3 regions of the Methylomonas sp. EFPC3 genome follow, and region 2 is predicted to be linked to each of the others. Evidence: riboswitches for the same ligand, from Rfam matches in the RefSeq annotation. Region 2 holds a riboswitch; each other region holds the start of a gene.
What was found. Region 2 has a riboswitch for cyclic di-GMP ahead of PL263_RS10575 (hypothetical protein). Riboswitches for the same ligand answer to the same signal wherever they lie in the genome.
Positions count from the first base shown of each region.

Region 1: linked by a shared signal. The riboswitch ahead of PL263_RS13740 (hypothetical protein) and the one ahead of PL263_RS10575 (hypothetical protein) in region 2 are both predicted to bind cyclic di-GMP.
Region 3: linked by a shared signal. The riboswitch ahead of PL263_RS03495 (filamentous haemagglutinin family protein) and the one ahead of PL263_RS10575 (hypothetical protein) in region 2 are both predicted to bind cyclic di-GMP.

Region 1 covers NZ_CP116398.1:3,060,723-3,070,500, forward strand. Annotated here, with positions in the region: gene PL263_RS13715 (AraC family transcriptional regulator) at 1-703, shown strand, start outside; gene PL263_RS13720 (beta-propeller fold lactonase family protein) at 753-3,800, opposite strand; gene PL263_RS13725 (hypothetical protein) at 4,017-4,595, opposite strand; gene PL263_RS13730 (sialidase family protein) at 4,649-6,349, opposite strand; gene PL263_RS13735 (hypothetical protein) at 6,346-7,134, opposite strand; gene PL263_RS13740 (hypothetical protein) at 7,216-8,046, opposite strand; cyclic di-GMP riboswitch class I at 8,121-8,200, opposite strand; gene recB (exodeoxyribonuclease V subunit beta) at 8,732-9,778, opposite strand, start outside.
Region 2 covers NZ_CP116398.1:2,345,483-2,355,260, reverse strand. Annotated here, with positions in the region: gene PL263_RS10585 (non-ribosomal peptide synthetase) at 1-109, shown strand, start outside; gene PL263_RS10580 (ABC transporter permease) at 111-1,118, shown strand; cyclic di-GMP riboswitch class I at 1,446-1,522, shown strand; gene PL263_RS10575 (hypothetical protein) at 1,622-2,716, shown strand; gene PL263_RS10570 (VPLPA-CTERM sorting domain-containing protein) at 2,709-3,368, shown strand; gene PL263_RS10565 (type I restriction-modification system subunit M) at 3,651-5,576, opposite strand; gene PL263_RS10560 (PDDEXK nuclease domain-containing protein) at 5,579-6,049, opposite strand; gene PL263_RS10555 (DUF1016 N-terminal domain-containing protein) at 6,140-6,577, opposite strand; gene PL263_RS10550 (hypothetical protein) at 6,574-7,776, opposite strand; gene PL263_RS10545 (DEAD/DEAH box helicase family protein) at 7,773-9,778, opposite strand, start outside.
Region 3 covers NZ_CP116398.1:773,114-782,891, reverse strand. Annotated here, with positions in the region: gene PL263_RS03495 (filamentous haemagglutinin family protein) at 1-6,138, opposite strand, end outside; cyclic di-GMP riboswitch class I at 6,179-6,256, opposite strand; gene PL263_RS03490 (POTRA domain-containing protein) at 6,564-8,288, opposite strand; gene PL263_RS03485 (hypothetical protein) at 8,433-9,778, opposite strand, start outside.

The sequences.
Region 1 (9,778 bases), 720 kb from region 2:
CGCCCGCAAGCACTATCTCAGTTACAGCCCGAGCGACGTGAGGCCGGATTTGCCCGGCGCCCGCACCGCGCATTGGCCGCAAGGCGACAGCGGCATGGTCTGCGGCCTGATCGAACCGGGGGTTGCGCCGTTGCCGGTCTGGCGGACCTTGCCGGCCGAGATCGTGGTCAGGCAGCGGCAGGCCGGACCGATTCTGGCGCAATTGATCGAATTGATCACGGCCGAATCCGGCAGCGGCCGCTTCGGCAGCTTTGCCGTGATCGAACGCCTGTGCGACGGCATTTTCCTGTTGGCGGTACGCCACTGCATCGAGTCCGGTTCGGTTCGGGGCGGCGTGTTCGGCGCCATGGCGGACGCCCGGCTGGAAAAGGCTTTGGCTCTGATTCACCAGGAGCCGTGGCGGGATTGGACTTTGAACGGGTTGTGCGCCCAGGTCGGTTTGTCGAAAACCGCATTGATCCAAAAATTCGACCGCCATTTCCAATTGCCGCCGATGGAGTATCTGACCCGCTGGCGGATGCAGATCGCCGCCGACTGGCTCAGCGAAAGCGGCATGACGGTCGAGAAGGTCGCCAGCCGCTGCGGCTACGATTCGCTATCGTCGTTCAGCCGCGCTTTCAAACGCTGCCTCGGCACCAGCCCCGGCCGCTACCGCCGGTCGCACAGCGGCGCCGAGTATCCGTTGATTCCGATTCCGGAGTGATGAGGCCGAGCCTCACCAAGGGATGACCAGTAGCTCCGGCACCTGCGCTTCAATTCAGCGCGCAACGCTCCCGGCTACACAGCGAAATCAACTTCCGGGCATCCTGGGCGGTGATCGTGCCGTCGTAATCCAAATCTTTCGGATCGCCGATGGCCGCCGCCGTATTTTTGCCTGCCAACAGCAAATTCAAGTCGTTTTTATCGACATCGCCGTCCGCATCCAGATCGCCGACGCGATTCTCGTCGTTATCCAGCACACCATCGCCGTCGCGGTCGATACCGATGCGCTCGCCGGAACCCGGCGGTGTGCAGGTATAGGTCAATTCGCCGCCGGCCAGCACAGCCGAAGCCCGCATGTCGGCATCGGCAATTGCGGCCAGGCTTTGAGCGGAGGCTTTGAATTTGCCGTTGCCCAGGTAGCGGAACCCGCTGTAGCGATTTTTGGCAATCAGGTCGCAATGGCCGGCATCGGCCTGCGCGATCAAAAGATCGATTCTCGCGGCGGCGGCATCGGCGTTGGCAGCGGTTAATGTCACTTGCTGGCCGACAATCGGATACAGATTGCTGTCAAACGCAAACAAAAACGCCTCCAGGTTACGCCGTTCCGCATTACCGTCGGCGCCGAAGCCGAAGCCGCCGGGGTTACCGATCGCGACACCCGCCAAATAACGCTCGATCGGGGTACGGGTATCGTTCGGATCGGACTCCGCCGAGAAAAACGATTTGGAGAAAATCTGCGCACTCAGGAAGCGAAACAAGGTATCGACGCTGCCGTCCGGTCCGAAACCGAAGCCGCGAATCTGCGGCCCCATCTCGCCCAGGTTGCCTTTAGGCAGAAAGTAATTGGACTCGGTGACGGTCGATTGTGCCGCCAAGCCGAACATGCCGACCTTTTGGTACATATTGCGCAGATGCGGCACCTTAAAAATCTGCAGCACGTGGTCGAAGCTGTAGTGTCCGTCGGTGCCGAAAAAGCCGGGATGCTTGACCTCGGCATATTCGGCATTGCCCTCTCTATCCAAGGTGTGGCAGCCGTTGCACGAGAAGAAACTGTCCGACGGCGCCGCCTTGAAGTAAAAATCCTGCCCCGCTTGCTGTTGCGCCGTCAAACTGTCGTCCAAATTGCGGATCGGATTGGGCGGATAGCTAAGCTCCAGGATAAAGTCGGCGAATTTTTGCATTTGGTCGGCGGTCAGCATTTGATGCCGGCCGACTAAGCCCGGAAACGCGACATTGAATTTGCGAAACGCCGCGTCTTCATCGAACGAACCGCCATTGGGCTGTACGTTGGCGCCGGAATTGGGCAAGGCATTGGCATCGTTGCCGCCGGTGCGGTCGCCGCGCCAATGCAGCGCACCGTGATTATCCATCCCGCGCAGACTTTGGGTGGTCATCGGCCCCTTCATCGGCCGGAAATGTTCGTTGTATTCGTGACCCAGGACCTTGGCCGCCACTTCCGGCGTACTGCGGAACGGGCCGCTATTCTCGGCCTGATCGCCGTCAGGATCGCCCAAATCCCAGGCCAGACTGTCGAAGTCGGCGAAGACGTGGCAACTGGCGCAGGCCGAATCGCCGTGGCTGGAGCTGCGGGAAGCGTCGTACAGGAACGGCCGGCCCTCGACAATGTGCTTGGGTTCCGGGTTAAACATCGCCGTATGCTTGATTTCTCGCCCGCTGGCCGTGTCTATGATCGAAATTGAATTGTCGAATCGGGTCAGCACATACAGCAACCCCCTCTGCTCATCCAGCGCTAAGCCGCTCGGGCCGCCGCCGCTGACCGGAATTTGCGCGGCGCTGTTGGGAGTAAATGTATCTTGTTCCAACTCCTGGGTACTGTAGCGCGCCACTTCGCTGGTGCCGTAGGCCGCGACGTACAGGGTTTTGCCGTCCGCGGTAACCGCCATGTCCAACGGCAGCGCCACGCTGTCGGCATTTTCCCGATTCGGAATCGGCGCGCAGCAGCGGCTGTAATCGATGTGTTTGTTCAAATGGCGTGCCACCACTGCCGGACTGCCGCCCAGCACGCTGATTCTGTTTTCGCTGAAATGGCCGCGCACGGTCTGGCCGTTGCTGTATTCGCCGGCACCCTCGAAACGGTTATGGTTTAACGCTTCGGTATTGGATACGTAAACCTTGCCGTTAACCGGGTTGACAGCCATATTGAACAATACGGTACCGACCCCGCTATAGGCACCGCCGGATTTAACAACCGGCGGGCTGGCACCGGCGTCGATGGCAAAGACATCAAGGTCCGGCAGCGAAAACGGCACCATGTCGTCCCACTGCTGCCCCAGTTCGTCCAGCCAATGGCTGCCGTCGTAGCGGACGATCAAGCCTGACTTGGGCTGCACTTCTCCGGCATGATTGGTCGCCGGTCCCGGATAAACCCGGTTGAACGGCGGCGCGGTACCGCGCTCGACCACGGCGTCGTTCAAGGTCATGCTACCGTTACCGGTCTGAAAACCGGCGGCGTAAACCGTAGCGCCGTCCGGCGACGCCGCCAACGCCCGCGGCGTATCGGTGAACAGGGTCAGCACCGCCAGCGGTGATCCGGCGAATGCATCGCCCGGTTGGTTGGCGTCGAAGGCCCAGACATCGGCGCGGCCCACACCCGGTTTCGCGAGTTGCGGGTCGCGGTCGGTATTCTGGCCGCGATGTGCGGTCGTGACAAAGGCGCGGGATTTGCCGGGACCGGCAAAAACGATGTCGCGCGGCTCGTCCCCAACCAACAGGGTCCGGGTCACTCGGCCGCTGCCGTTCTCGTCCAGATTGACGATACTGACGCTATCGGATAGATGGTTGACGACCCAGATTTCCTTGTCGTTTCTGACCGCCAAGGCGACCGGCTCCAACCCGACCTGGACCGATCCCAACGGCACTGCACTGCGGTCGCCGACCCGGAACAATTCCAGCCGGTTATCCGGCGTGTTCAAGGCAAACAGTAACTTGCCGTCCGGCGACAGCGCCAACGGCCGGACTTGGCCGCTTTCGAACAGGGTAAAACCCGATTGCGCGTTTGCCGGCAGCGGACACCATGCCGGCAACAGCATGACAAAGCAGAGCCCACGCACGGTCGCGCGGCGAATCGATCCCAACATTTTGATCTCCTCCTGACGGGTAAACGCGGTGCCTATCCGCCGATACTTGCTGCTCAGAGAGCAGTCGGCCGAATAAAACACCCTCGGGTAATGCACGCGACACGGCAGCGGCAAGAAGCGTAGCGACGGCCACCCTTCCCGCGCGTAAACGCATTCGCGGCAAGATAAAGGAATATCGAGACCCGGCCGGCGAGATGCGGCCGAGTCGAAACGGCACTAAGCGCGGCGCCGGTACAACAGGCCCAAGCCGGCGGCCATCAAGGCAAAAGCCGGCGGCAAGGGTACGGAAGCGACAGCGATCGGCGTCGCGGCGGCCTGCAGCGGATCGCCGTTGGCATCCCCTAGCGCGTTGATGTTCAGGCTCAATTGGCTGCTGCCGGCCATCAGAAAATCGAAATTGAGCACGGCCAGGATGAAACTGTCCGCCTGTAATTGGTTTAGTGTCGCCGCACTATCCAGAGACAATTCGAACAGATTCAACCGGCCGGCGCCGGCCAGTGCCGCCGCCGACGGACTCAAACCCAAATCCAGCGGGTCCAATGCCTTACCCGAAACCGGATCGCCGAATACCGCGCCGACATACGCTAAATGATCGCCGTCGAAAACCAGGTCCAAATCGTAGGCTCCCAACGACGGCGCCGCAGCATTACCCAAGCCGGATATCGAAACGCCGACGCTAAGCGACGAAGCGGTCTGCGTGATCGGCACCAGGCTCAATTCGATCGCGGCCCCTGCCGTTCCCGATATCGATAATAACCACGTAGCGAGCAGAGTCAGGCTAAAACGGTTTTTCATTTGCGGTATCTCCTTATGTTTGATGGACTGGTCAACGGTCCGTGGAAATTTGTTCAGTTGGTCGCGCACTGCGGCCGGGTACAGGACTGCACCAGTTTGCGGGCATCGAGAAGGTTGACGACGCCGTTACGGTCGATGTCGCGCGGGTCGCCTGCGGCAATCTTGCTGCCGCGCGCCGCCAGAATCCGGTTAATGTCGACTTGGTCGACATCGCGGTCGCCGTCAAGATCGCCGGCCACAGTGATGGCCTCGCACACGTCCGGCACATGGTTGGTGTTGGTGTCGCCCACCCGGCGCCGCTCGATGTCGGTTACATCCGATTGGCCGTTTTGGTTACAGTCCGGAAACACGTTTAGGTAGTACACGTCCTGCTCGCCGTTATAGGTTGCGGTGTAGGCCAGGCTGGCCCCGTCCTTGCCCGACACCAAGGTGGAATAGTCGCCGATCTTGGTGGAGCCGTGCGGGTAAGCGATTGTGGTGTCGAATGCCGGGCTGACCGGAACGTTTTTGCTCCAGGTTTGCCCTCCGTCCCAGGAGTAGCTGTAATACAGCCGCGACACCTTGTAATTGCCGCTATCGCGGGTGTCGTACCAGACGGCATCGATGCGCGAGTTGGGCGCCACGCCCATCATGCCGAACCAATTCCAGTTATTTTTGCTCTGCGCGTCGTCGTTGATGCGTATCGGCGCGCTCCAGGTGTCACCGCCGTCGCTGCTGCGGACGAAGGTAATGTCGAGATTGTCCGCCCCCGGCGGATCGACCGTCGCCAAAACGTAAAGATGGCCGCGCATCGCGCTGGCCGAGCTATCGACACCGACTTGGACGTCGCCAGTAGGCCCGTATTGGTTGGGGTTTTGCTTAAACAAAAATAGCGGAGCCAGACCACCCAAGTCGATTTCGCGGGTATCGAAGGTCGGGGTTTGCGCCGGATCGCGGGCATTCAACGACCGGGAAAACAGATGGTGATGCAGGTTACGGTCTTGGTGTTCCTCGTCGAATTCCGGCGGCTCCCGTCTGCCCGCCAGATACAGCTCGCCGTCGTTGCCGACCCGCATCGTGCCGAAGGTCGGGGTCTCCGGGATTGCCAGCGGCGGCTGGAAGCTGGCGCCTCTGTCGATCGAGCGGACGAAGCATTTTTCCGCCAGACAGTCGCGCCAATTCAGGTAGACATGGCCGTCGCTGGTGCCGCCGCTGCGGTCCACGGCCATTTGGGCCTTGTCGCCGCCTTGGCCGTAAGCGAACACCGGTGCTTCCCAACTGCGGCCGCCGTCCAATGATTTGATGACCTGGATGTCTTGGACAAAGGTATAACTCGGATCGAAATGCAGGCTCTGGTAGTAAAAATTGCCCAAGGCGTCGACATCCAAGGTCGGATTGCTGCGGCCTTCGCCCGGGGTGATCGTGCCGTTGAAATGCCAATGCGCACCGGCATCGGCGGTATAAGCCCATCCGCCTTGCCGAAACGACGAGTCCACCGAATCGAACTGGCGCCAGGAAACCACCATATTGGCCGGGTCCAGCGGATTGATCGCCAGGCTCGGTTCGTTGGCGGCATCGCCGACGATATTTTTGCCGTCGGCGGTGACATTGACTTGGGTACTGATATAAGCGCCCTGGCTGTATTGATTCGCGATCGCGGACTGCGTCCAGCCGGCGGTCAGCATCGAAGCCGCCAACGCCGTCACCAAGCGCTTCGCCGGGGGCGCGTAACGGCGCGGACAGGTGCTAGCCGCTTGTCCTAGGTCGATTTTCATAACATGTGTCCTCTTGGCTTGCGGCAAAAGCCGAAGCCGGCCAAGCCGGCCGCGAACAACGCGAATGCCGGCGGCAGCGGCACCACCGCGGTTTGCAGATTGAAATTGCCGACAATCGCATCGCGGGTACCGTTCAGGTGGTCGTAGCCCTCTCCCAAACCCAGATCGCCCGACAGACTGAAGCGGCTGGAATCGAGTCCCATCACGACGTTGAACAGGTTGTAAGACTGCGAGCGGAAAGAAACGTGGTTGTACAGGCTCCAGGCCGAGCGGCCGCTAGCAAGGTCGATATTGGCGGCGTCGTATTCCAAGGTGTAATCGCCGGATAAAATGCGATTGAAGTCCGAGCCGGTATCGACCCGAAACCGGAACACCCCGGCCAAGCCGATAGCACCCGTCACCGTGGCCTCGAAATCGGCCGGATCGAAATCGATGGTCGTCGGCTTGCTCCGCCGGTTGGTTAAGTTGGTGACCGAGCTGCCGTTAACGGCAAACGTCAATCCGGTTGCGGGAATCTCCGCCACGCCGGGTACCAGGTGGTCTTCCAAAATTTGGCTATAGCTCCGGCTGCGCGAGGCTTGCGCGTCGAAAAACTCTTCCAGGTACATCGACCGGGCAGGCGTTTCGTCGATATCCACGGCGGCGGCCAACGCGTCGCGATCCAAGTTCACGACCAACGAGCCGCCGGATACCGTGGCGGCCTCCGCCGGGGATAACAACGCCGTGGCCAGCAACATACCCCAGCCGAAGCGGAGCGCCGAAAATCTAGCTAAATGAATACTCATAGTCATGCTGAGGGAAATAATCTTGAAAAGCGGTGCCAACCAAGCCGAAGCACCCGGGTATGCCCGGGTGCGAAAGCCGGCTTAGGCCGGAATGGCTGTGCGTTTACGGCGAGTGGAGGCCATCACGCCGAACAAACCGCTACCGAACAACCAGACCGCTGCCGGCACCGGAACCGCGGCCGGAGCCGGAGAAATCAGGCTGAAGGTACCGGCACGGCCGGCTTGGCTGACGCCGTCGCCGCCGAACAGGAAGGCGCTGGTGCTGGCGGAATACCACAGTTCGCCGGTAAACAGCAGTTTGTCGCCGTCGGTGGTGACGCTGATGTTGCGGGTATCGTAGGTGGTGGACGAGAAGCTGACGTTGTTGGTCAGAGCCCAACCGCTGTTGACGCCGTTATTGCGAGCGGCGACGTAGCCGAATTGGTAATCGCCGGATAGCAGCGTACCGGTGAAACTGCCGCGAGTCATTACCACACCGTTTAGCCCGGCAACGCCGCTGGCGGTAAAGGTCGACGAGTTGGTCAACGCGTCCTGACTGCTTCCCCACGTTAACGTGGTCGCTTTGTTGTTGCGGCCGCCGCTACCGAACGGAATGCCGGTACCGGCCAAACTGGACGGGTTGATGTCGAACGACAGCGTCGCAGGCGCCGGGTAGGTATCGTTTGCCACGCCAAGCATTTGCGACACATTCATATTGTCCGCCAACGACTTGTCGAAATAATTGGCGACATAATACGAAGTGATCGCGCCGTCGCCCAAGGTCAAGCCCGACAACAAATCATCGGGATTGTCATAGGAAATTTGGAACACCCCGCCGTTCAGCGTGCCCGCACTTGCCACGTTAGCGATTGCCAGCGCGCCAGCAGCCAGGACGCAGCGTAGCCGCAGCGATTTCGATCCGATCTTTTGCATACTTTTTTCCTAAATGAAAGATATAAACGCTATAAGCGGCTTGAACGACTCAAGCCGTCGATGACTCTCGCACGAGAGGCGGCCCGGCTGTCTCGAGCTGGCGAGATCCGCGGCTTTCCGGCTCCACCTTGCGGCGGATGTGGCGAAGTGCTCCCTCCTTGAAAACCGGACGGCTGGACCCCGAACGGCATATTCCCTTAGTGAGCGGCGGTTGCTAACGCACCGGTCGGGCGGGCCACAGCCGCCACCAGAACGCTGGCAAACGCTACAACAGGAGTTCAGCAGATACCGTGCCAGTCCTAACAAATAAAACCAGATGCCGATTCAGCAGGCTGGAGCGGGAAGCCGAGCGGCTGAAATATCAGGAACGGCGGGGCCGGACAGGGTGGACGGGAGATTCGAGTCGCGATTGAGAGAATGGATGTCCGCTAGAGCTTGGTCTGATGACGACAAGCCCAAGCGATGAAACGGACGACGGAAGTTAGGGGATTTAACCCAAACACCCCCTAAGCGGCAAATGGTAACTTATTGTATTGGCTGGCTCTTTGGCTGGATATCGGCAAATCCCGATACCGGCCTGGGTGATTTAACATATTTAGATTGTCCCTGGCCGGATCGACGCCGCCAAGCTACCACGAGAATAGGCAAAATCGGATTTTTAAATCGTAGCAGCGCTGAAAATCCGCTAGGTACGGAAGAACACATCGGCCAGATCGCCAAGCAGACCTTGCTCCGGGCGGTCGGCGAACACACCGCTTGCCGGCCGCTCGGGCTCCATGCCGCGCACGAACAAGTACTTGACGCCGCCGAAATGGCGGGCGTAATCGTAGTCCGGCAGGCGTTGGCCCAGGTATGCGTGCAACACCAGACTGTACAGCCAATATTGCAGGCCGTAATTGTGTTCGCGCATGGCCTGCAGCAGGCTGGCCTGGCTATAGTCCGCCAAGGCGTTGGTTTTGTAATCCATTACAAAGTAGCGGCCGCCGTAACAACAGACCAGATCAATGAAACCGGTCAGATAGCCGCTGATTTGTTTGGAGTCCAGCGCCTGATAGGCCGGACAGGCGGCCAGGATCCGGTTGATACGGGCGGTATCCACCCGGCCCGGCATGGACAGGTAAAACGGCATTTCCTTGATGCACTGCGCCGGCTCCAGATTTTTCAGGCAAAACCCCGGATCTTCGCTGAGCGGAGTGGCCGTTACCCGGTACAGCACCTCGCTCAAAATTTGCGGTTGCGCCAACTGCAGACCGTAGCGCAGGCAGGCTTGGGCGCTGGCGCGGCCGATGTCGCGCCGCGCGGCCAAGTCGGCAAACGCCACGGTCTCCAGCAGGCTGTGGATCACGTTGCCGGTGTGGGCGCCGCGCGGCAGGGCTTCATCGCCGGCCGGTTGGCCGTGGCTTTCTTCGGCTTTATCGGCCGGCAGTTCCGGCGTCTGCTCCAGGCTCAGCGCCGCCAACGCGGTGTAGCTGCTCATTTGCCAGATGCTGTGCAGACTGCGGGTTTGGCGACGATGCGCCAACGCCAGGTCGGCAGCACGGCGGTCGGCCGGCAATTCGGCCGGCTCGCCGGCCGCTTCGGCCGGTAGCAGGCGGTACTCGAATAAATCCGGTTCTGCGCTTGCCAGCTGTTGCAGCACCTGCTGCTGGCCGGCGAAATCGCAGTCGGCGAATTCGAATAAATAGGCCATGGCCGAGTCGTTGGCCCGCTCCTTGGTGCGGACGTCGGCCCA
Region 2 (9,778 bases):
GATCGCCCAACTGACTCGGCTGAATATTTCGTTGGAAGGTTTGACGGTCGCCACGCCGAATCTGGAAAACCTGTTTCTTAAATTAACCGGCCACTCATTGAGAAGTTGAGATGAAGTATTTTTTGGCATTGCTAACAGCCCGCAATATCGAATTGATCCGCGACAAAGCCACCTGGGTCTGGAATTTCGTGTTTCCGGTGGTGTTGATCGTCGGCATCGCGGCGATATTCAACGACAAGGATACCGCGCTGTTTAAAGTGGGCGTGGTCGGCGAGGCAAGTCCGCAAATCAGCGCATTCAAGACCACCCAATATTTGCAGTTCATCGACTACCCCGAGCTGGATAAGGCGCTAGCCAAACTGCAGCACCATCAGTTGGATATGGTGGTCCGGGGTGGCTCGGAAGACGGTTACTGGATCAACGACAGTGCCGCGCAAGGCTACCTGTTGGAAAAAATCCTATTGGCCGGCGATCAAACTACGACCTGGAAAAAGCAAGTGGTTTCCGGGCGGCAGGTGCGCTACCTCGACTGGGTTTTGCCCGGCATTCTAGCCATCAACATCATGCACAGCAGTCTGTTCGGCGTCGGTTTCACCATCGTCAGATACCGTAAAAACGGCGTGCTTAAACGCTTGAAAGCCTCGCCGGTCAACGCCTTCGAATTCCTGTCGGCGCAAGTCGCCAGCCGGTTGGCGATGTTGATGCTGGCGATTGTGCTGCAATTTGTGGCGATGCACGCCTTGTTCGATTTTTTAGTCCAGGGTGCTTTTGCGCTGTTGGCGCTGATTGCGGTACTCGGTTCGGTAACCCTGATCAGCCTCGGCTTGTTGATGGCGAGCAGGACCAGCAGCGAAGAATTGGCCTTGGGTATCCTGAACCTGCTGACCTTGCCGATGATTTTGCTGTCCGGGGTCTGGTTTTCATTGGAAGGCGCGCCGACGCTGTTGCAGAACCTGACGCTGATTTTTCCGCTGACCCACATGCTGCAAGCCGCGCGCGCCGTGATGATAGACGGTGCCGGATTAAGCGATATTGCGCCGGCGTTATTGACGCTGTCGGCAATGACACTGCTGTTTCTGACCAGCGCTGCGCTGCGCTTCAGATGGGTGGAAGAGTAGCACCCGGATTCGCGTCAGTTCCGGCGGCGACGCGGGATTTCACGCGGCGATTGCGTGAGATAACTTAGTTTTCGAGGGCCGGCGCCGGATTCGCCGTGCCAAGCCTTGTTATTCAAGGCGAATCAGATTTGGCCTAGTGTTTGCTCGTCGCTAATTGACTCGAAAACCCGACTTTAATCTGCCTTCGCGGCCTTTCCGTTGCAGCGTCGCTACGCCGCAACTCCGCCTGCGTTTTGTGAGGAGACCGTCGGGAGCTCGAGTTATTGGAAGGAATTGCTGGAAGCTCAGGCAGTAATCGTTCGCGGAAGCAGCGATGCCGCAAGGATTGCGGCGCAACGCCACACCCGCCGCGAGGCGGAGCCGGAAAGCCACGGGTCTTGGAACAAGACGGCCGGGTTACCGGCGGGCAAGGTTTGCCGATAGACACGGCGTCGGCCGCGTCGATTTACAAACTTGGAACCCGCCGCATAACTTAACCATCGATAAATCTACAAGGAAAAACCATGTATCTATTTAAAAAACATAGCCACAAATTGGCCTCGGCCGGCGTTCTGGCAATCGGTCTATTCGGCGGACTGTTGACAACAACCGATGCCAACGCGGCTCTTGTTAGCGGCGTGGCGAATTTAACAATCGACAATTCCGCCTTTACTTCGGCTATACCGGGTGCCGAAGGTTGGTATATCGCTAATTTTTGGGATAAAAACCATAACGCCACGCCGATCACTCTGGATACAACCGGAGGCGTCGCGCTGAGCCAGACCGGAACCTTTAGCGTGTCGTTGGCGGTCAATAGCAATACCTCGACCATCAACTACGGGGCCGCTCGCAAGCAACAAGCCACGACGATGGACGCCGGCAACACCGCGGCCGGGCAAATCGGCTTGAGCGGCGCTTTCCGGATGGAGCCGGCGGCTGGTGGCACCTATCTGAATCCCGCCGATTTCTTTTTGAAAAAAACCGCCGGTCAATGGGACATCTTCACCTACAGCAACGGCTTTGGCCAACCGGCACTGTTCCGTTTGGTCAATGCCTCGGAATCGGTTAACGCCAACGGCGAGTTATCGCTGAGCGGCGACGTGTATTTCACGGCTCAATCCTTTTCCTGGAACTTGCTGTTGAATGGTAGCCAGTCGGTCAAGCTGGGCACTTTCAGCCTGACGCCATCGGCAGTACCGGTACCGGCGGCCGTTTGGCTATTCGGCAGCGGATTATTGGGGCTATTGGGTTCAGCGCGCGGAAAAAATCAGATTGTCCGCCTAAGCCGCCAGCCGGCACCGTCGTCGATCTGCCCGGCAATATCGGCGGTGCCGAGCCAATTTATCCCAGCCGCCAGTTACACCGGTTCAAACCCGGCGTCGGATCTAGCGCCGAGCGTTGAACGCTTCCGCCAGCAATGGCGCGGCCGCCTGGGATTTTCAGTTAGGGCCGGTATTGGAATCACCTCTAAAACAAGGAAACAAAATGAAATCTTTAAACGTTGTCGCGATCGCCGCATCGCTGCTCGCGACATCCGCGCACGCCGCCACCGTGGCCGGCGGTTCGTTGATTCTCAACCTGGACCGGAACGCGTTCGCTGCCGGAATCGACTTGGATAACACGCCGGCGCCGTCGATTTATGTAGAAGAGTATTTCGACGCTTCGGCGGCTTCGAAAACATTTGCCCAGTTGCGCGACTCCAACACGCCGGTCGATCTCACGAACTATGCGGCGAACGAAATCTCCGCAATCGGTCTTGAGTTCACCGTGAACGGCGCAAGCGTCGCACCCAATCCGACCAATCGGCACAACAGCCCGACGACTTTTAGCTTCGATCCCAATAACATCGCCGCCACCGCGACCGGAAACATCGGCTTGGCCGGCGGGATGCGTTATCGAGTCGATGTCGATCCACCGACCAACAGAGTCTTAATGGCCGATATGATCCTGGCATACAACCCGGCGGAGCAGCAAAAAACGCCGGAAAGTTCGGCGTGGGTGATCTATAACCAAGTCGGTTTTTCCGCCGTCGCTTTCGAATTGTTCGACGTGACAACGCAGTTAACCGGCAATGTTCTCACCTTGAACGGCAGTTTGGGGTATGGTTGGGGCTTCGACCATCTGGGTGCCGAAGTCGCTAGAGCCGCCAACGCCCGTATCGGCACCTTCAGTTTTCAAACCACGGTAGTCCCGCTGCCTGCCGCGGTCTGGATGTTCCTGAGCGGCGCACTCGGATTGGGCGCGGCCGGCTATCGGAAAAAAGCCGCTTGATGCGGATGTCGATAAACGAACGGCTGGGTTATTCCGAGTCGTTCATCGACGTTGTTACGGCCTGAGCGTAGCCATCGCCGCCATGTCGTGCCGTCGGTTGGCCGTCGGGCTGCAGCATCCGGGCAGTGTCGGTTTTCCTGAGATACTGTGAGACATAAAAACCCGCGAAGCTAGACCCTTCGCCGGATTTGATACATATTGGGTATTTCCGGTACTACACCGAGGACTGCTCGATGATGCCCGCGGCCCACTTGCGGAACTGTAAGCCCGCTTTGATTTTTTTCACGCTTGCGCTTCCGGTGCGGCCATCAGCTGATTTAACCGAGCCAGAGCATCCGCCACGATCCTTCCTTGCGCCGCGATGCTTTCAATGATTTCACCCGGCGTACGGTCATCAATCACTGCCACCGCGTTGGGGTTGACGGCTTTCAGGTCGAACACCGCCGCGTCGATGGCTGCAGCCTCGGCCTCAAGATCGCGAGCCGCTTTTTCCTGCTCGCGAATATCCGTTTCCAATGTCTCGATCTGTTTCGCGTCGGCTTTGGCTTTCTTCAGTTGCTTGAGGCGTTCTTTCAGATCCACCACAGTTGCCTTGATGCCAGCAGCCTTGTCCTGCAACGGCTGCATTTCCTCGCGCGCCTTGGCGCGGCGGGCGGTGAAATCCACCGTCCAGGAATAGCGGCTGGCACCCTCGGCTTGGCCGTGGTGTTGCAGCATGCGGGCGTAGCTGGGGAAAGGCTTGCCTGCGTTTTCTTCATCGGCCAGCCAGTCGGTAGTGAGGATAGCGGGCAAGGCATCATCCGCCAGTATTTCGCCATCCTTGCCAAAGCCGAAGTGCGCCAGCGTCAGCGGGGTTTTCTTGCCCACCTTGACCCACGACAGATCGTAATACCAGATGCGTTCGGTCTTCTTGCCCTTGGTGAAAAACAGCAGGTTAGTCTTCACGCCCGCACCTGCGGTGGAAAAAACACCGCCCGGCAGACTGACGATGGCCCACAGATCGCACTCATCGGTGAGCTTGCGCTTGGTTTCCACGAAGGCGCTTTCGTTGGTGCGGAACAGCAAGCCTTCATCCAGCACGATGGCGCAGGTGCCACCCGGCGCCAGTTCGGACAGGATGTCCTGCACGAACAGCACTTGGGTGGCGCCCGTTTCAAATGCAAAATTCTTCTGCGCGTCGCGCCCCTCTTTACCGCCGAACGGCGGATTGGTCAGGATCACATCGAACTGCGCGGGCGCATGGCGGAACAATTCGGCGTAAGTGGCGCGGCGCGTCAGCGAATTGCCATGCCACAGATTGGGCTGGTCAATGCCATGCAGCACCAGATTGGCCAGCGCAATGGGGAAGACCAGATTTTCCTTTTCCCGCCCGAAAAACGTATCGTGCTTGAGCTTCTCTATGTCGGTAGACGCGGGAATTTTGCCCAGTTTGCGCTCGACATGCTCATACGCCACGGCGAGAAAGCCACCTGTGCCGCAGCAGGGGTCGTACACCGTTTTACCCAGCGATGGATTCACGGTGTGCACCATGGCACGAATCACCTCGCGCGGGGTAAAGAACTGGCCGCCGTCGGAATTTTTCTCGCCCATCTTCAGCAGCAAATCTTCGTACACCTGCGACAGCGTGAAGAAGTGCTGGTCGTCGATGTGATCGATACTGATTTCATGCACCCGGTCGAGGATGTCGCGCAGGTTGGCTTCGTCATCCACGCGCACCCGCTCCACCGCCGTCATGATGCGGCCAATGATGCGCTGCTTCGGGCTGGCTGCCGGGTTGGGCAGATTGGTGCGCGGGTCCACATCCAGTGCGTGCAGATGCGGTAACAGTTCTTTGTTGATGAAGTCGAACAGCCTGCCGTCCCCGGCAGCGAACAGCTCCTGCCGCTTCCAGCCTTGGACTTTGCCATCGGATATCTTGGGGTGACCGGCCTTGTCAGACCAGGGCGCGGCCCAGTCCTGCCAGCGGTAGGGGCTGCGCAGCGCGGGCGAAAAATCGTTGCCCGATACCTCAGCCTGTTCCGCTTCGCGCGCTTCCTGCGCATCGAGAATCCGCAGAAACAAAATCCAGGTCAGCTCTGGCACGTATTGCAGCGCACTGGCGCAGTTGGAGCGGCGCATCACATCACAGATGCTTTTTACAAAGGCCGAAAGCGACTGAGTGGAGGCAATGGCCTTGGGGGCTTTATCGTTTCTTTTGGGGCGGGCCATATTCAGTCTTCACTCTCGTTCAAGGCTTGGATGTTTTGCAGATAAAACTCATGCAGCTTGGCGCGCAGCAAGGCTTTGTCCGTCAATTGGGTTTGGTATTCGGCGATCAGCGCTGGCGATGAACTGCGGCTCAGCGCATACTCCACCACCTCGTCGTCTTTGCTGGCACACAGCAGCACACCGATAGCCGGGTTTTCATGTGATTTTTTGACATCCCGATCCAGCGCTTCCAAATAAAAAATCAGCTTACCCAGGTATTCCGGCTCGAAGCGACCCACCTTCAGTTCAATAGCCACCAGGCTGTTCAGCCCACGGTGAAAGAACAACAAGTCCAGTGCAAAGTCACGCCCGCCGACCCGCACGGGATATTCACTGTCCACAAAGCAAAAATCACGTCCCAGCTCAATCAAAAAATCCTTCAGCCGCTGCAGCAAACCACGGTGCAGGTCGATTTCGGCATGATCCTGGGGCAAGGTCAAGAAAATCCAGCAAATAGTTGTCTTTAAACAGGCTGGTTGCCTCGGGGTGTGTTTGTCTCACCAGTGGTGAGACTTTTGCCGGGCTTAACACCCTGCGCTCGAACAGCGCCGCTTTGAACTGACGCTCCAGTTTTCCTGCACCGCCAGCCGCAGGTAAAACTCGCGTTCCTCGGGGCGTTGGCTCTGACTGAGGATGATGAGGTGGTGCGTCCACGGCAATTGTGTCACCAGTGGTGACACTAATTCATGGTCGGCGTAAGCCTCATAAAACTGCTTCATACGAAACAGGTTTCGGCGGGTAAATCCACGCAGCCCCGGCTGGGTTTGGGCCAGATACCGCGCCAGCTGCTCCACCACGCCATCACCCCAATCCGACGCAGCAATCTTGCGGCTGATGCGTTCGCCCACCGACCAATACAGCTCGATCAGCGTGGTGTTGACGGCCTGCACCGCACGCTGTTTGGCCTGGGCTATCAGGTGGGCGATGTCGGCGAAATCGGCAGATTGCGGAGTGAGGCTCATGCGATGGGTGCTCCACTTTGAAAAGCTTGGGCGAGGATGCGCTGCGGCAAAGCGTCCAAATCGCGTAGTTGTTGCTCCAGCGCGGCGCGCAGGGCATCGGCTTCCGCCAGTTGTTGTTTCAGAGCGGTGACGATGCGGCGTTGATCGTTAATTGAAATATCGGGGACCTCTATGCCACCAATAACATCTTGATTGATGGTCAGCTGGCCCGCAGATGTCGAAGCTGCTTCTTCGATTCGAGTCCTAGCTGAAGGGGCTTCTACACAAAAACGCACATACTCAGGATCAATGCCCGGCTTGAGGCAAACCCGGATTAAATGATCGTTGAAGATCGTGTCGGCTGGCAGGTTAGAGCCAACCACGCAGCAGCGGCCTACGATATGGCGAGCACCGTTGACACGAATGAAAAGCAAATCGTTTGTTTGCAGGCGATAAGTATGAGCCTCCTTTAGGGAAACCGCGCCACATCTCGGATTACAGAGATCGATGATTCCACTAGATACATCTGCAATGCGCAACACTATCGGCCCTGTCTCTCCTTCACCTGGGCGTTTCCCAAAGCCATTGCGATAGGACATAACCCACTTACCCAGCACCTTGTGCGGCCCATCGGCCAAGGCATCGAAAGTCTGCTTCAGCAGACGTTGGCGCAGCAAGCCCGCATCCCGCAACTGCACCTGCACCGCCTGCCGCGCGGTGTCCACTTCGGCCAATTGGGCTTTCAGGCGGGTGGCGATTTGTCGTTGTTGGGTAATGCTGACGTCGGGAATCAATAGCTGCTCTAGCCGAACCTGAGGCAGATGCGCAATCGTTGTCTTTGCGTTCTGATCCTCAAAAACACCGGTACTGGCTTGATGCCGAATCCATAAGCTGATGAACTCCGAATCTGCCTTGTCTTCGTGCGGCCTGACGCGGTGTAATGCCTTCTGGTAGTAGCAGTCTGAGACTTCGTTTCTCCACACCGCACAACGCCCTGGCTCGCCACCTTCGCAAACCAGCAAATCACCAAAGCGCAGTTCAAATTTCTTTCGTTCGGCTTCGGAGAAATCCATCTGCGCCAAATCTGAAAGATCAAGGCGCCCCCATTGGACGTTCGTATTGCGCAGGTAGCGGAAGTAACTGCTGCCAGTTTTCGCTTTGGGTGAAAGCATTTTCCCGAGCTGCACATCGGCGACTCTGGCCAGAGGAACAAATCTCATGCCCCAAACAACCTCATCTTCGCGTCCTGCATCACCTGCGTCGGCGCACCCAAGGCACGCAGCGCGTTAATCCCGCCCGCCAGCTTGATCTCCGGCACCTCCCACAGCGCGCTGCTTTCCAGCGCCTCGGTGCCGTCCAGCGCGAACTGATGCCCCAGGCCCTTGAGCACGGTGGCCGGTTGGGTGTCCATGTCGGCAAACCACGCGGCATTGACGCTCAGGTATTCCGCGCCACGCTGCGGCCGGGTCAGCGCTCTAGCGTGGTAGCCATGCTTGCCGAAGAAGTCGTAGAGGTCGAAGTCGTTCATCTGCTCGGCATCGCGGATCAGCTCGGGGCTGAGGTGGTCGCCCAGCAGGTGGGCGATCAGCTGACGGCGCTTTTTGGCTTCCACCCACAAGGCGCGGAAGTCGTCGAGGTTGTGGGCTTCCGAGAGCACGCGGGCCATCATCTCATGCCGGTATTCATCCACCGGAATCGGCGTGGCGACGCCGCCCCGGTTGCCGAGGATGAAACGACCTTGTGCGTTGATGATGACTCTTTGTCCACCCATCACCGGGACGACCGGGCTGTCGTCATCGCCACCGTCGTCATCGCCGCCGCCGGTTCCGCCGCTACTGTCGCCACCGCCTGGCCGAGGCGGGTTGGTGATGAAGTCCACGCCAAACAGGTCGGTGACGCCGGTGTAGTCGTAGAGCCAGAATTTATATTTCTGGGTTTCTTCGTGGATGCGGGTGCCGCGCCCCACCATCTGATAAAACTTGATCGCCGATTGCAAATAGCGGAAGAACACCACGGCGTTGAGGCGTTCGATGTCCACCCCGGCTTCCAGCAGATCGACGGTGCAGGCAATGAAGGCGCGCTCGCCGCTACCGCGCATGATCTCGATCTTGTCCGCGCCGCCCGCCGCCGTGCATTTGAAGGCGTAGTCGTCCTTGCGGGGTTTGTTTTGCTCTTTGCACCAGCGGGCGTAGAGGTTGTTCATCTGCATGGCTACGCGGTCGGCGTGCAGGTCGCGGGTGCAGAAGATAATGACCTTTTGCTCCGGCCCGCCGTTGTCGCACAAGAGCTGGAACAGGTCTTCACACATCTTGGGCGTGCGCAGGTCGATGAAGAGTTCGTCGTCGAAGTCCTTGCCGGTGTATTCGGCTTTGGTCAGGTCTGCTTCGGTGAGCGGTTTGCCGGTTTTGATGTCGCGCGCGCCGGAGCTGATGATTTCCTCGCGGGTGAACACGCGAGCATCGATGTCGGCCTTGCGCTTGATGATTTCGCAGGCGGCAAGATAGCCGTCCTCCTGCGCTTGCGCCAGCGTGTATTCGTACACCGGTTCGCCAAAGTATTGGATGTTGTGCGCGGTGATGGCATCGTCTGCGGCGATGGCGGTTTCCACGTCCTTGGATTTCTTGTCGTGTTTGGGTGGTTTCAGCTTGCGCGGCGTGGCGGTGAGGCCGATATGGATGGCGTTGGGGTTGCGGGTGAGCACCTGCGACCACTTACCCCAAGCCGAGCGGTGACATTCGTCGATGATGATGACGCTGAAGGCGTCATGGCCGTAGTGGTCGGTGAGAAAGCTGCCATTGCCGTCCTCGTCGATGCCGAGCGTATGATAGGTAGCGATGTGGATGCGCGCATTGGCGGCGGCGTTCTGGCCGCGCACGGTTTCCACAATGCGCGCGTTGCCGCCAAAAGCGGCTTTGAGCTTGGTGTAAGCCTGTTCGCGTAGTTCGTCGCGGTCGCACAGAAACAACGCGGGTTTGGGCAACAACCCTGCTTGCGCCATACGCCACAGCAGGTTGGTGGCAATGATGGTTTTGCCCGCGCCGGTCGCCAGCGTGAGTAGTACGCGCGCTGGGTTGCCCGCTTGTCGCTCCAAAATGATTTTTTCAAAGGCCGTGCGGATGGCTGCATCTTGGTAATAGCGACTGGCCGACCAGGCCGGGCTGTCGGCCTGAAACAGCAGGGCAGCTTCAGGCGAATTCAGATCGATGCCCTTGTCCTTGGCGT
Region 3 (9,778 bases), 1.6 Mb from region 2:
GTTGGCGGTGGTCGCGCCGCCGCTCAAACCGATGACATTCGCTTGGCCGCCGACATTGACCGTCAACTTGCTGCCGCCGTCCGCCGTCAACAGGCCGGCATTCAGGTTCAAATCCTTGCTAACTTGCAACGAACCGACGTTGCTGGCGGTGAAGACTTTATTGGCAGTCAGGTTGGCTTTATCAAACCCGGCCAACGTGAACAGGCCTTTACCCATCACCACGGTATCGGCGCTGAGATCCAGATGACCGGTACCGTCGGCGGCTTGGTGATTGCCGGCACCGGCTAGATTATGCAAATCCAGCCTGCCGGACGCCAACTTTGCATGGCTGGTGCCGCTGCCGTAACCGGCAAGACCTGCAGCGTTGATCGCCAAATGGTCAAAGTAAATCGCCCGAATATCGCCGTTATCGTCTCGTTGGAATTCGCCGTCCGCCGCCAATCGGCCAACGTTACCGTACACCCCGATACTATCGCGCGCGGTCAAAATCAATTCGTCGACGGTCAGGTCGGTCAATTTGCGGTTGGATAAATTCAACGCATTGCCGGTCAATCCGCCAACTTCACCGATATTGATGACGTTGGCCGCCAGATTTAACGAGCCGCCAGTCATATCGATGTCGCCGAGCAATTGCGACGACTGGCTGGCATCCAAAAGAATCGAACCTTTATCCGTTTTCAATACGGAACCTTCCGCCAGATTCAACTGGCCGGCCGTTCCGTTCGTACCAGTGCGATTCAGGGCCACTTGCCCGCTACTGGAAACCCTTAACAACGCGCCATTGCCGCTGACGTTGAATACGCTATCGCTGCTGCTTAGGGCCCGATCTGCAATCAATTTGGCACCACTTTGCAATTCGACGTTTTCGGTCGCGGCCACGGCAAATTCGCTACCGTGAATCTCGGTATCCGCGTCGAACACTACTTCCTGTGCCGTAACAGCCAAATCGGTTTCGTTGGCGTTGCCCTTGTTGCGGCTACGCGCGCCGCCCAACAACAAGCTACCGACGCGTAATTTGTTCAAATTCTCGGCCAGAATTTCCAACGTTCCGGAAATCGGCGTATCGCTGAGTTGGTTGGTGACAACGATACGATTCGCGGCAATATCCATTTTCGAACCGCGCCCGCCGGCCAGCGCGTCGCTGATGAAAAGGCCATCCATGACCAGACGGGTCTGCGCCACCAAAGAGATTTGGCCGGCATCAATCGACAACCCGGGACGCGGCGCATCTTTCTTCAAGGCGTTCCGGGTGAAAAACTGATCTCCCCGATTGATGTCATAGCTGGAATTTTGTCGGACATCCGCGCCGTTTTCGATTTTGAAGCCACCGGTCCTGGCATCAGCCGCACGGCTGCCGGCATGAATAAAGTAACCGGACACGACGGATAGGCCATCAACAGTGGACTGCCTGACAGTCAGGTCTTGGGTACCGGCTTGCGGTGTAATCAGGAACGCACCAGGCAACAAGGCGTAATGGCTTGGCAAAATCGCGTATTCACCTGCCGGCAACTCGTCACTACCGCTCAAGTAAATAGTGGAACCTGGCGCATACGGAAAATTTTGCGACTCGTAATGGTCGTAGGGTGCCAACTGGCTACCCAAAGTCGGCAAAATCGCAAAACCGCCCTGGTAAGATGCGCGGCCCGGCTGCAGATAATCGAACGAACCGCCCGCGCCGGGCTGGAATTCATAAGCCTGAAGATCGCCGCCACCCGACACGTCAATGCGGCTGCCGGTTTTGATATCAATTTCCGGCGCATCGAAAATCACCCTCTTTTCCGGCGCGGCTTCGAACACCAGATTGCGTATATCGTCCAACGGGTAAAGCCAATCCAGGCCGCCCTGTGTCGCGCCAAACGGAATCACCATGCCCTTGGCGGAAACCGAGGTCACGCTGTTGTCGCCCACTGTCATTTTCGATGTAGCTTGCAGGTTGATAGTCCCCAACGGCGCCTTCAATACGCCGTTCTGGTTGATCTGCGCCGCCTTAAAAGTCAAGTTACCGCCGGCAGACAATGGCGATGCGTCGGTATTGCTACCGGAAATCGTGATTGTGCCTTCAGGATTATTAACGACCGCAAACGTGAAATCGCTCAACGTGGTCGGATAAATCTGCGTCGCCCGCAAATCCAAATTCGCTGCGGTCACCAAGCCGCCGACAAAATCGCGTTGCTCGTCGCCGTTACGCAAACCGACGCCCCGAATATCGTGAGCGCTAATCAACGCAATCCGGTTAAAACCGTTCCACTGGGTAGCGCCGTTCAGTTGAATCCAACGCGCGTTGGCAGTGAAACGACCTTCGCCCGCATCGGCGTTGTTTGCCAAGTTGCGATCCAGACTGGAGCCGATTTGCAAGAAACCGGTGTCCAGACGGATAGTACCGGCGGCACCGCCATCGATGCCCACGGCATTGATGGCCGAGGCATCAATCCTAATGCGCTCGGCGGCTTTAAGCTGCACGTCCCCCAAAAATCCGACGCTGCCGATACTGCTTAAGGACACGTCGGCAAAACCGGCGGCGTCCACCAAATCCGCCCGCAACAGGGCTTTGCCGAGTAGATCACCCGCAAAATCGTCGCCGAATTTAGCCGTTCTGGACAATGATCTTGGCGCCGACTGTACGATATTGATCACCAATGGATCGGTCGGAAACGGTATATTCGGTTGGTCAGGCAAAAACCGCCGGGAGCGGTTCAGTGAAACCGCCAGCGAACCGCCCAACAGCTCCGGCGAGCCGGCCCGTGCCGACATCGAACCGTCCATGACCACCCCCTCGGCGGCGGCGATTTTTATCGAACCGGCGTTGGAACCGACGATTTTTTTGGCGTACGTGAAACCCAACCGGGTTGAAGGTTGCAAAATATCAACGGGCGCTCTAGTGCCGGAAACGTTGAGCTTCGAGCCTTCTTCCAGGACCACCGCGCCGCGCTCGGCATAGAAATTGATCACACCGCCGTCTAGTACTTGGCCGCTTTGATAGCCGAATTGGTCGACCGGATTCAGGCGTGTCGTGCCGGCAACGGATAAGTTGGCGTTGCCGCCAACCCATATCGCCTGACTCGCCAAATACTCTTGAGCTATGGTTGGACGTATTTCCAGGGAAATTCGCCCGGCCAGGGCTTGCAATAGACCATCGACAAAAATGTTGCCGCTGTTACTCAGCAAGGTTATTGACGAACCTTTGTCGGCGATGACCGCGCTGCCGGTTTCGATGCGGGTATCCAACTGGGAGCTCAACTCCAAATTGAAAGCTTGCCGCAGGTTTTCCGGCAATAACTCTAAATGGGAAAAATCCCGAAGACTATGGCCGGACGACCGGCTCAGGTACGAGGCATCCAGTACCAGATTTTTGTTTTTTAAATCCAATTGAGTTGCGGCAGCGACCGTCAACCCGGCAAAATTACTATTCAGCTTAATTTCGGAGAACCCTGATTCCTGATCGAAACCAAAACCGCCGTTAGTCACCGTCAGACGCATAGGATCTGTCAAAGCCGATACGAGTACATCTCCAATCAGTATTTCACCGCTGCTGATCGATAAACTACCACCTTTGGTCAACGACGCGGCACGCACTAGACCATCGAGGTGTACGGTCGAAGCTTGCCCCACTGGCCCTTTGGCGCTCAAACCGATACTGCCGCCCTTACCGGCAACAATATCACCATCCAATTTCAGTTGGGCACCGCCATCCGCAGATATCGAGGAACCGGCCTTCACATAAAGATTACCGACCGAGCTAAGTTTGACGCTGCCGCCGTCCAAGTAAAGCGGATCCGTCTGCGCCGCATCGAAACCAGCCTGAAGATCGTTAACCCAGCGCCCCGATACATCCAGAACCGCCTTCGAACCGATATGCAAGTCGCTGGGCAACTCCAGCACCTTATTCCCTTCGCTGTCCGTTAGCAGGCCGCTGTTCAAGGTTATCGAGCCTCCGGCCGCATGAACTTGTCCGAGCACGTTAATTGCCGCGCCGTCGCCGTTGGCGGACATGGGGTGACCACTGCCAAGCGCCTGCACAGAAAACTCTGCACCCGGCACCATTCGAATATTGGCGTCCTCAGCGACCGTCGCGCTGCCGTTTACGCTGACAACGACATGCTGCACATTGGAACGATTGGTTAAATCGGTAGAAAGCACCAGATCAACTGGTTTGCCCTTGTCATTCGTCGGAAACAATTGATTCAGGCCAATGCTTACCGAGTCCTTGCCGGTTTGGAAACGCACGTTCGAAAACGAGTTGGCAAATGCCGCTGAATCGAAAATAAAAGTTCCACCGTCAGGACGCGCGCTTGGCGAACGCTGGTACAAGCCGGCGTCGCTACCGGCGATCAAACGCCCATTCCAAGCCATATTAGGCGATTTAATATTCAATGATCCGGCGGCATTGGCTTCACGATAACCCTGCTCATACGTACCCTGCCCCAATTGTCCGAGCGAATTCCAAATCTTTTCCACCCCCCACTTCTTGTGGGTCTGGGTGACTTGGCCGATTATGGCAATGTAGGTCTCTTTGGGATCGGCGTCGCTGATATCCACAATCCGCCCATAGTCGGTCATCAGTTTGGTGGTATTGATATAACCGCCCTGATAATCCACATAACCGCCGGAGATATCGAAAGTTGCGCCATCGTTAACAATAATGTCGCCGCTGGATGATAAATTGATTTGCCCGCCTTCTCCCAGCCGTTCGTCAATTCCTCGACTTACCCTTGCCTTGGCGCCACTGGTATCGACAATTTTCGAACCTTTTCTCAAATCGACGCGAACGGTCTCTCCCTTCAAAATACCGCTTCTCTGAACCGGCGCGTCGCGTAACTCAAAACTTTGTACGGAAATTTCAGCTACATTGCGCTCGATAGGCGCTACGACACCTTTAGTCCCGGAAACATCGACCACAGCTCCTTTTTCAAAATAAATCCGGCCCTTGGTTCCTAGCGTTGGAGTGGCTAAATTGTCCGTGGCTTTGATATTGACCTGGCCGGAGGGCGCTTTGACCGTTGCGCCGGATTGCATATGCACGGTGTTGCCGGTAATTTCGATATAAGCATTCGGTTGCGCTTGCTCGTCGATAGCACTTCCTCCGGCTTGATCCGCAACCACTTGAGTCACGCTACCCGCAGCCAAAGTGGTTTTGGCCTCGGTTCCCAGGCCGTCGCCCAGGTCCGTATCACGGCTGGTTTTGGTGGCTACCAACGTATTGCCAAGCTTACCGTGCTGTTCCTGTGCAAGTAGACGAATCGAGCCGTTAACCTTAACCGAACTGGTGGCGTTGATGCGGCCTTGCTGATTCACGGCAAAACCGGCCATGGTCACGTTGCCTTGTCTGGCGACAATATCGCCAAAATTGGAAACCTTACCGCCGGTATCCACTTCCACTATCAAACCGGCAAACGGACTGTTTTTGTCGGCTGGTTGTAGATAAACCTTGTCCTGGCTCGCAGCGAGAATCACCTGACCCTGCTCTTCGGACGTTAGAGTGCCTCTATTCTCGATTTTGGGAGCGGCAATAATGATACGCCCGGCTTTATCCGTATGAATTTTGGCGCCCGCCTCAATGAGTATTTGTACCGTCTTAGGGTCTAAGGCGTCGCCGGGTTGCATCGGTTCGATAGCAAGCGCTGCTCCACCGTCTTCATCGTAAACTTTCGCTATACCTCGATTGAAAATCTGATCGGTAATGTTCAAGGTACTCGCCATGAAGCTATTGGCATTAACGACCGCTTCCTTACCGAACACGAAACCGTTTTTGTTGTACAGGTAAATCTGGCCGTTGGCGATGATCTGGCCGAAGATTCGGCTGGGGTCTTGCTGATTGATCCGATTCAAAGCGATCGATTGGCTATTCGGCTGCACGAACTGGACGGTCTTTCCCGCATCGACGTTAAACTTGTCCCAGTTCAAAATCGCTTTGTCGGTCGTTTGATCGATGCGCAGGGTATTGCCGATAATCTGGTTGGTCGCGGCGCCGCTGGTGACCCAAGTTGCCGCCGGAACCGGCAGGCCGGTGTCCGCCCAAGCCGCACTGGCACTGCCCACCAGCATGCCGCCGGTCAGCGCCAGACGGACGCAAGCCACCAAAGGATTGAGTCGGAACGGTTCGCAGGATGTCTGCCGTGGAAATGCCGCGGATTTGGCCATGTCTAGGTTGCCTCGATCAATTAAGGTACACCAGCGCTCTGGCGGCAACCCGGCTGTCTTAGCATAAAGACCCGTAGCTTTCCGTCCCCGCTTCGCAACGGGTTTGGCTTTAGAATGAAATTTAACTACTTCAATTTATTTTCAATAAATTCGCGTCGTCATGGGTAAGTCGATCAAAAAGTTATTCGGCACCGCGCAATTTAATTACCAGATAGACCCAATTATCAAACGACCCCTAATTGCGCATATTCGACAAAATTTATTAAAAACCAACAAACCTCAGTTTAATATTTAAACCTGAATTAATAATTGTACCAAGGTATTAAATAAAATTATGTCAATATTATGACAACAACGAATTTGAAAACCAAAACCCAATTAAATAAATATTACAAATACATTAAAAAATACTGCTTCGTATTATTTTAAAACTCGGTCGCAATATTAAAATGCACGCGCGGATCGCCGCTTTGCACCGGCGCCAGGGTCGTGAACGGAATGCCGATATCCAGCGCGCCGCTGAGTTTGCGCCACATTTGAAACCGCACACCGAAGCCGCCGCCGCTGAGGAAATTGCTGCGGACGTTGCCCGGCAAGGCGTTCTTGATCCAGCCGCGGCCGACGTCCAGGAAACCCAGCAGCTTGAATTTGTTCAGAAACTCCCAGTCGCTCGGCCCCAGATGCGGCGAGCGCAGTTCCACCGAACCGAACACGGCATCGTCGGCCAGCGCCTGGGTCTCGAAATAACCGCGCACGCTTTCGTCGCCGCCCAACGAGAATTGCTCGTTACTGATCAGCGGCGTATCGGCCACTTGCGCCGCGACGTGGCTGTAAACTTCCATGCCCAGCGGCAGGTCGTGCTGGAATTTCAAATCGCCGGTCAAAAACAGGTAGTTGGCTTTGGCCAGATAGCGCTTGTTCTCGAATTCCTTCTGGTTATTGCCCAAACCGCGGAAGGAGAAATGCGCGCCTATGTCGAAACTGGTAAACGATTCGGCGCCGCGCAGGCTACCGCTGTATTGCGCTAGAAACGGTGCGTAGCTGATCGGCGTCTTGATCGAATCAGCGCTGAGCAGATTCACGTCTTCCTGAAAGTCCTTGTAATCCATGCCCAAGGTCGCGGTATGAAAGTAATCCGCCAAGGGTTTCAAGGGCTTGACCAGGCGGGCACCGTAGATGTTACCGATACCGATCACCGACAAGGCGCCGGCGTTGGCGATTTGCGCGTTGGAAGACGAACTGACCGCATACAAGGCCAGCCGACTGTCGCTGTCGAACAGCGGCATGGCATAGGTACCGGCCCAAACGTCGACTTCCTGATTGTTTTCCGGCGAGACTTGGTACATCAGCGACGCACTATGCATCTCCTGCCACAGATTGTCGTAACGCAGCGAAGACACCAGTCGCAAGCGCGAGGTGCTGGAGGTATTGCGGCCGTTCAATTCCACCTTGCCGTGAACCGGCAGTTCGTCCTTGACGTTCAAATCCACTTCCAGCGTGCCCGGGGTCTCGCCGGCGCGGAGCACCGGCACGATCTGCCGGTCCGGGCTTTGCCCGGCCAGTTGCGTCAATTGCTGTTGCATGCTCTTGAAGTTGGGCACGTTGCCTTCCGCCAATTCAGGCACGCCGGCCTTGATTTTGCCCAGCGAGAAATAGCGGCTGTCTTTGACCCGCAAGCGCGATACTTTGCCTTCCACTACTTGCAGATAGACCACGCCGTTCTTGACATCCTGTTCCGGAATGTCGACCGCGACGGTCTGATAACCGTTGGTGCGGTACAAGTCTTCCAAGGCGCCGCGGGCGGCTTCGACGTTGTCGATGCTCTTGTTGGGGCCGAGAAAGTGGTAGACCGTGCGTTCCAGTTGTTTTTTGTCGAGCAAGGTATTGCCCTTGACCCGCAATTCCAGCAAATCGAAGGTTGCCGGCGCTTGCGGCTCGGCCGCACCCTGCACCGCTACGGCTTGCTCCGGCGCTGCCTGTGCCGTCGCCCCATTTGCCTGTGCAACCGTCATCAGGGTTGCTGCGGCGCAAACCAGCCTGAGCCATGGCTTGCACGCTATCGTTCCGGTGTCCTGCATAAAAATGATGTTGTTTCCTAAAGCCCGGTTTTCCCGTTGAAAACCGGTAGCCGTGAATTCTATTTCTGCCACGTTAAAACTTTATGACAGTGCTGTTACCGTTGCTTACCGCCGTAACAGCCCCTGAAACAGCAAAACCAGACGTCCGAAAACGGCTGGTTTTGCAGGTGTGGAGCCGTCCCTGGCTCCGGCCGGGGTTGCCCCGGTTACGATTCCTTACAGTTGAGAGTCGCCCAGAGCCGATGCACTGTCGTTGTAGACTGAGGGCAGACGGCAAGCGTCAGCGCCGGCGCTGGTCGTAGCGTGGGTATAAGGGTTTACCGGTCTGCTGAAGCTATATACACCGTTGGCTTCCGGCGCATAGTTAGTCGGTACGGCCAGGAAAGCACCTTTCTCGCTGACAGGAGCGCTAGCGTTATGGAATGTCTGAGAGAACGTATTCAATTTACTCATTACCGTTGGAGATGCCGCAGATTTGATCAACGCGTCAACTAACGGCAAGCTTTCGAATGCATGAGAAGGCCAGTATTGGAAAGTATTTTCCGCCCAATCCTTGTATCTGCCGTTTACGACGTTAGCCAATTTCGGCGCGACGCCGTCAACTTTGACGAAACGGTACTTGGAAGAGGTGGTGGTGGATTTTTCCAGAGACTGAATACCCACCGCCCAACGTTTACCGAAAGTATTATTGAAGGCAGTACCCAAGTTGTTGACACCGTCATTCAACTCATTCAAGCACTCGTCGACTCGGCCAGAAGTGGAATTCTCATGGACCATTGGGTAACCATCACCCTCGGCAGCACCTACCACTGCCGCGTCACCAGCAGGAACTAACGCACTTGGGTTGCACGGATTACTCAAGAATTTGATGTTGGATTGTGCTTGAGTACCGGAGCCGTTTTCGCGGCGGCAGGTATGCAGAAAACTTTTACCCGCCGCTGGCAAATAAGCTGTCAAAGTACCTTGAGCCACAGCCCAGTCGTATAGACCTTGAGTACCTACTTTCAGCTGATTCCAATCAGATAACTGACCGCCGTGAATTGAAGCCACCTGGGCACTGGTCAGGCTAGGCATACAGGCTTCGGTTTCGTCACCCACGGCGCAAGTGGACGGCACTTGGCCGGTCACTTTTTGTGCCGCTTGCAGCGTGAAGTACAAACCTTTGGTCACAGGCACGCCGAACGCCACAGCAGCAGCAGCCTTTACAGTGAGTTTAGAGACGTCGTCGGTAGAGACGTCCGGATACGGTGAACCGGTTGCCGGATCGATTGGAGCATTAACACCTTTGAATTGACCAGGGTCGACGTCGGAAACGCCAAAATCAGGAATTTTCTTTTCATGTCTGGCAGGGTTAGCCGGATCGTAAGCGCACTTCACGACGCCTAAAGTACCGTTAGAGCTGCTGGTACCCGCAACCGGATTAGACACCACATCGCACCCGCCGTTAGCAAAGGTGGTTGAACTGGAGATTTTCAAGAACTCGATAGAAGCGCCCGCGGTATCGCCGTTAGCTTCGGCAACAATAGGGCTGACACCGAACGCAGAACCGCCGGCGCTACGTT